DNA from 2 places in the Mesorhizobium sp. M0923 genome. Region 1 is predicted to be linked to the other one. Evidence: predicted binding sites of a transcription regulator. Region 1 holds the regulator's gene; the other holds the start of a gene.
The links. Region 1 encodes LexA, which represses DNA repair genes until DNA is damaged. Its sites were predicted from a motif close to TGTTCNNNNTGTGTTCNG; they were not measured.
Positions count from the first base shown of each region.

Region 1 (3,417 bases):
ATCTCAACCGCCAGGCCGACACTGCGCTACATGCCGGAACGGGTCCGCGTTTCGGCGATGAAAATACCGGCTGAGCTGACCGCCGGTTCCGAGATCGCCGGCTATGTGCGGCTGCTGCCGCCGACCGGGCCGGTGCGGCCCGACAGCTATGATTTCTCCTTCGACAGCTATTTCGCCGGTATCGGCGGCAGCGGCTTTTTTCTCGGCAATCCGAAAGTCGTGTCGTCGGGCAGCATGCCGCTTGCCGCGCGGCTTTCTTCCTCGATCGAAGACGCGCGCGAATCCATCGCCGACCATATCCGCAGCCGCATCGGCGGCGCCGAGGGCGAGATTGCTGCTGCGCTGATCGTCGGCGTGCGCGCCGGCATTCCCGAGGAGATCAACGAAGCGATGCGGCGTACAGGCATCTATCACATCATCTCCATCTCGGGGCTGCATATGGCGTTGGTCGCCGGCACCATCATGGCGCTGCTACGCGGCACCTTTGCGTTGTTTCCCGATTTCTCATCGCGACGGCCGGTCAAGAAATATGCCGCGGCCGCCGCGCTTTTTTCGATTGCGGCCTACCTCGTCTTTTCCGGCATTGTGGTGGCGGCCGAACGCAGCTTCATCATGCTGGCGGTGATGCTTATCGCCGTGCTGTTCGACCGGGCCGCGCTCACCATGCGCAACCTGGCGATCTCGGCCATCGCGGTCATTCTGGTGTCGCCGCACGAGGTGGTCGGTCCGAGCTTCCAGATGTCCTTCGCCGCGACGGCGGCCCTTGTCGGCGCCTATGCAGGCTGGTCCGATTACCGCGCCGGCGGGGCCACCACGCCGCCGCCCCGGCGGTCGCCGCTACGCTTTGCCACTAGAAAGGTACTGCTGGGCATGGGCGGCCTAGCGATGACCTCGATCATTGCAGGGAGCGCCACGGCGCTTTTCGCCATATGGCATTTCCAGCGCGTGGCGCCGCTCAGCCTGTTCGCCAATCTGGCCATCATGCCTATCATCTCACTGGTCGTCATGCCCTTCGCCGTCCTCAGTGCGCTGGCGATGCCGTTCGGCGCGGATGGGCCTTTCCTCTACGTGATGGGCAAGGGGCTGACGGCGATGATCGCCCTGTCCGGGTGGATCTCCGAGCGCTCGCCGATCGATGCGGTCGGGCTGATTTCGCTGAGATCTGTCCTTTTGGTGACGATCGCCCTCGTCATTGCCAGCATGGCGACGACCTGGTTGCGGCTCGTGGCCCTTCCTTTTGCGCTCGCCGGCTTGCTAACGACAACGCAGACGCGCGTACCCGATGTATTGATCTCGGAGGACGCACGGCTCGTCGCGCTGCCGATCGGCAGCGGTGAACTCGCGGTCAACCGGGCACGCCCGAATGAGTTCACCATCGACAACTGGAAACGCGCGCTCACATCAGAGGCTATCGTCGCGCCGGAAACACCTGGAAAGAACGATCCGCAATTCGACATTGCCGATCCGGCCGACTTACCGCCGGGCATGCCGTTCATTTGCACGGACGGTCTCTGCCTTGCCAGGCATCCATCCGGCGCGATCATCGCGCTAGCCAATGACCGCGATACTGCACGGCCAGCCTGCGCCTTTGCCAGCTTGATCGTCATCGACGACGCCACCGCCCATAATCCCTGCTACTACGACCGGCTGGTCCTCGTCGTCACCAAACGGCAACTGGCGCGCGCGGGAAGTGCGGCCGTCTATTTCGATCCACAAGCGGCAACACGCGCCGAAATCCGCTTCGCCGTCGAAAAATCATACCGGCCCTGGCACGTGCAGCGGAAATTTTCCCGCGCGGCGCGGGGCATGCCGCCATACCGCAGAGCCGACAAGCCAAAAGCCGGCGCCAAGGGCGCAGCTCAGTAGCGGCGGATCAGCCCAACGAGCTTGCCCTGCACCTTGACCCTGTCTGGTCCGAAGATGCGCGTCTCGTAGGCCGGATTGGCGGCTTCCAGGGCGATCGAGGCGCCCTTGCGGCGGAACCGCTTCAGCGTCGCTTCTTCCTCGTCGACCAGTGCCACCACGATCTCACCGGGGCTCGCCGTATCGGCATTGCGGATGATCACCGTGTCGCCGTCGAAAATGCCAGCCTCGATCATCGAATCGCCTTTGACCTCCAGCGCATAATGCTCGCCGCCCATGATCATGTCCGGCGGCACCGAGATCGAATGCGTCTGGTGCTGGATGGCATCGATCGGCACACCGGCGGCGATGCGGCCCATCACCGGGATCGACACGGCGGCGACGACATCGTCGTCATTGCCGGCTGCAGGCATGCGCGACGATGTCGGCTTGCCCTGCCGAGGACCTTGCCCAAGACTGCCCTGGATGACGCTCGGCGAGAACTTGCGTGCCGCATTGAGGCCGGGGGCGATCGAATCGGGCAGGCGCAGCACCTCCAGTGCACGGGCCCGGTTGGGCAAACGGCGAATGAAGCCGCGCTCCTCCAGCGCCGTAATCAGCCGGTGGATTCCCGATTTGGAAGCCAGGTCGAGCGCTTCCTTCATCTCGTCGAAGGAGGGCGGGATACCGCTTTCCTTCAGCCTTTCGTGGATGAACATAAGCAGTTCGTGTTGTTTGCGTGTCAGCATAGCGACCCCCAACAGAATCAGAAAAACAAACCCAGAACAAACACTATCTGTTCCAGTTGTGTTCCGCAACTGTTTAAAGTTTAATGAATGTGTTAGGGCTCGGGAAACGATACCACTCACCAAACCGGAACGCTGCATTTTCACCGCCGCGGGCGTCATCGCCTTGATTCTGCTTTCGTTTGCGGCCTCTGGGTTCCCAGAAGGCGGCACTGGTATCGGCCGTCAGCCGGCAAAGGGCACGGAATTGAAGCCGTATCGACTGTGCGGTTTGGTCAATGCACCGTGAACGAAACGAACTCAAAACGCCAACCTTGGGTTGGCTTGGCTCCTGGTTTCCACCGCGTGGTCAGGCAACTTGTCGCCGGTGGAGCCTTGCTGCGCGATACCAGGTAATGGAGAACCGCTCGTGACCGATGGATGCCGTCGATGCGTGTCCGGCGTTGCGGTGAATCTTGGGGGAGCAGACAAATCATGACAGGAATTCGCGATCTCGTTGCCATAAGGGCGATGGATGCTGCAGATCCGCTGCGCGCGATGCGCGACCGCTTTGTGCTGCCGCAAGGAGTGATCTATCTCGACGGCAATTCGCTAGGGGCCGCTTCGCGTGCCGCTTTCGATGAATTGAGCAAGGCAGCGACCGAAGAATGGGCGCATGATCTCATCCGCGCCTGGAACACGGCCGGCTGGTTCAACATGCCGCTCGAACTCGGCGACCAGCTCGGGCGCCTGATCGGTGCCGCGGCCGGCCAGACGGTGGTCTGCGACACGACATCGGTCAACATCTACAAGCTGCTGCACGCCGCCATGGCCATGCGGCCGGAGCGGC
Region 1 covers NZ_JAMYNW010000001.1:501,694-505,110, forward strand. Annotated here, with positions in the region: gene NKH89_RS02415 (ComEC/Rec2 family competence protein) at 1-1,866, shown strand, start outside; gene lexA (transcriptional repressor LexA) at 1,860-2,591, opposite strand; gene kynU (kynureninase) at 3,063-3,417, shown strand, end outside.

Region 2 (3,417 bases), on a different contig from region 1:
TTCGACAAGGCGGATCGCCTCGCGGTCCCGCGGCGTCGCCGCGCGTATGGACATCATGCTCATGACAATTTCATCCCTTTTTCGAGCTTGGCCCCGCGCAGAAACTCCTGCGCGGCAATGGGCCTTCCGCCCGCACGTTGAACTTCGACCAGCCTGATCGCGCCTGACCCGCAGGCAACCGTCAGCCGGTCATCGAGAATTCCTCCCGGTTCGCCGGCGCCTTGCGAGAGCGTCGAGCGAAGCAGTTTCAGCCGTTCCATGCGGCCGCCGATTTCGGCCTCGCACCATGCACCGGGAAAGGGCGACAGGCCGCGAATCTGGTTGTGCACGTCGCCGGCAGGTCGCAGCCAGTCTATGCGAGTCTCCGATTTATCGATTTTCTTGGCGTAGGTCACCCCCACCTCCGCCTGTGTGGTAAATGTCAGCGTATTCCGCTCGAGCCGTTCGAGCGCTTGCACCATCAGCGCAGCACCCAGGATCATCAGCCGGTCGTGCAGATCGCCGGCCGTCATGTCGGGTCCAATGGCGCATTTTTCAACCATTGCCACAGGCCCGGTGTCGAGGCCTTCCTCCATCCGCATCACCATCATGCCCGTCTCGGTATCGCCGGCCATGATGGCGCGCTGGATAGGGGCAGCGCCGCGCCAGCGCGGCAATAGTGATGCGTGGCCATTGAGGCAACCGAGCCGCGGCGCCTCGAGAATAGGTTTGGGCAGAAGCAGCCCGTAGGCGACGACCACGGCGACATCGGCGCGCAAGGTGCGGAACGCCTGCTGCTCCGCCTCGCTCTTCAGCGACACCGGCGACCGCACCTCGATGCCAAGCCGCTCCGCCTCACGCTGCACCGGCGACGGCGTCAGCTCGAGCCCGCGCCGGCCTGCGGCGCGCGGCGGCTGCGTGTAGACGGCTGCCAATTCATGCCCTGCCCCGGCGATCGCTCGCAGCGTCTGCACGGAGAATTCGGGCGTACCCATGAAGATGACACGCAGGGGCATTCGTCGACCCCTATCCCACCATCTTGCCCGGCGCCTTGTCCCTGGCGAGCTTCTTGAATTTCTTGACCACCATGTCGCGCTTCAGCTTGGAGATGTGGTCGATGAACAGCACGCCGTTTAGGTGGTCGATCTCATGCTGCAGGCAGGTCGCCATCAGCCCCTCGGCCTCGATCTCCTGCAGCTTGCCGTCGCGATCGAGATACTTCACCCGCACCGCTGCCGGACGCTCGACCTCGGCATAGTAATCCGGGATCGACAGGCAGCCTTCCTCGTAGACCGAACGCTGGTCGGAGCTGTCGAGGATTTCGGGATTGATGAAGACGTGCGGTGCCGGCGTCTCGTCCTCCTTGGCGAGGTCGATCACCAGCAAGCGCAAGGGTTCGCCGACCTGGATCGCCGCGAGGCCGATGCCGGGCGCGTCATACATGGTGTCCAGCATGTCGCCGGCCAGTTTACGCAAATCACCGTCGACACGCTCGACCGGTTTTGAAACCTGACGCAGGACGGGATCGGGGAGGATGATAAGCGGCTTGATCGACATGGCGTCTCACCTAAGACCTCGCAGGAAAAGCGTCAACCGGGACGCCTTCTGGTCGTTCACGTTTTGATCTGTGCCGCCAGACCGAATCATCTATGCTGTCGGCATGAACGATCTGGCCACCATCCTGTCCGAACCTGTCGCCCGCCTCGGCGCCACCACGATCACGCTCGGCCATGCTCTGGGTTTCGGCGCAATGCTGTTCCTCGGCCTGTTCGTGGCGCTCGTCATTGCGCTCTGGCGATCGGCCAAGGCGCGTGCAATGGCGGCCGCCGAAGCCGCCGACCACGCCCGCGACGCCGAGGTGCGGATGGCCGGCATCTTGGCAAGCCAGGCGGAAATGCAGGGCCGTATGGGCGCTATCGCCGAAGTGTTCGGGGCACGTCAGGCCGAACTGACCCAGTCGATCGGCCAGCGCCTCGACGCCATGACCGGCCGCCTCGGCCAGACCATGACCGAGCAGACGAGATCGACGCATGAGAGCCTCGCCAAGCTGCAGGAGCGGCTGGCGGTCATCGATATCGCGCAAGGCAACATCCAGTCGCTGGCCGGCCAGGTCGTGCAATTGCAGGCGATCCTTTCCAACAAGCAGACGCGCGGCGCCTTCGGCCAGTCGCGTATGGAAGCCATCGTCGCCGACGGATTGCCCCACGGCGCCTATGAATTCCAGGCGACCTTGTCGAATGGCAGCCGGCCCGACTGCCTGGTGAAGATGCCGAACGGCGCACCGCCGCTTGCCATCGATGCAAAGTTTCCACTCGAGGCCTGGAATGCCATCCGTGCCGCCGAAGGCGCCGACCTGCAGAAGTCCGCCGCTCAGGCTTTCCGCCGCGACATCGAGGTGCATGTCCGGGATATTTCCGAAAAATACCTGATCCAGGGCGAGACGCAGGACACTGCCTTCATGTTCGTGCCCTCGGAATCGGTGTTCGCCGAAATCCACGAGAATTTCGAGGCCGTTGTCCAAAAGGCGCATCGATCGCGGATCGTCATCGTCTCGCCATCGCTTTTGATGCTGTCGATCCAGGTCATCCAGGCGATCCTCAAGGATGCCCGTATGCGCGAGCAGGCGCACCTGATCCAGGGCGAGGTCATCCGGCTGATGGAAGACGTCTCTCGGCTCGACGAGCGGGTGCGCAAATTGCAGACGCATTTCGGTCAATCGGCCAAGGATATCGAGGACATCCTCGTCTCGACATCGAAGGTGACCAGGCGCGGACAAAAGATCGAGGCGCTGGAGTTTGGCGTGCAGCCGGCGGAGGACACCGCTGGGTCGAATGGCAGCGGAGCAAAAGCGGAAAGCAGCGCGCGTGTTGCCGATTCGAAAACCGGGCAGCTGAGGCTAAGGGTCGTCGAAGGCGACGATTGAGAGCTACGCCGGAACCGGAGCCGAGGCTTCGCCCGGTCTGGCGCTACTGCTCCTCGATGATGGTTGTGCCTTCGAATTCCGGCAGCCAATGCAGCGCCGAGCGATGCCAGATCTGCTTTCTCGGCACCAGTTGATCGCGCTGCCATGCCGTGCCGACCCTGATGCCGTAAACCTTCGGTCCCGCGTCCGCCGACGTGGCGTAGAGATGCGAGCCGCACTCACCGCAAAATGCCTGAGCGCGCTTGGCACCACTCGAACCGGTCTTGATGTAGATTTTCGGCGCGCCCTTGGTGATCGTGTAATTGTCCTCGGACGCCGGCACGGTGACGCGAAAGGCCGTTCCGGTTAGCTTCTGACAATCGATGCAGTGACAAATGGTGGTCTTTTCCGGATCGACCTCGGCCTCGTAAGTAATGGCGCCGCAATGACACCCGCCGTCGATTTTCATCTTCGTTCCTCCTGGAGCTTTTGCGCGCAATCATAACCGGGACTGCCCGATGGCGCAGCCATTTTCC
Region 2 covers NZ_JAMYNW010000012.1:165,256-168,672, reverse strand. Annotated here, with positions in the region: gene NKH89_RS21325 (GNAT family N-acetyltransferase) at 1-63, opposite strand, end outside; gene fmt (methionyl-tRNA formyltransferase) at 60-989, opposite strand; gene def (peptide deformylase) at 1,006-1,536, opposite strand; gene NKH89_RS21310 (DNA recombination protein RmuC) at 1,640-2,902, shown strand; gene NKH89_RS21305 (GFA family protein) at 2,946-3,350, opposite strand.
Region 2: a site for LexA is predicted at 1,590-1,607, ahead of NKH89_RS21310 (DNA recombination protein RmuC). Genes of this name have one in related genera too.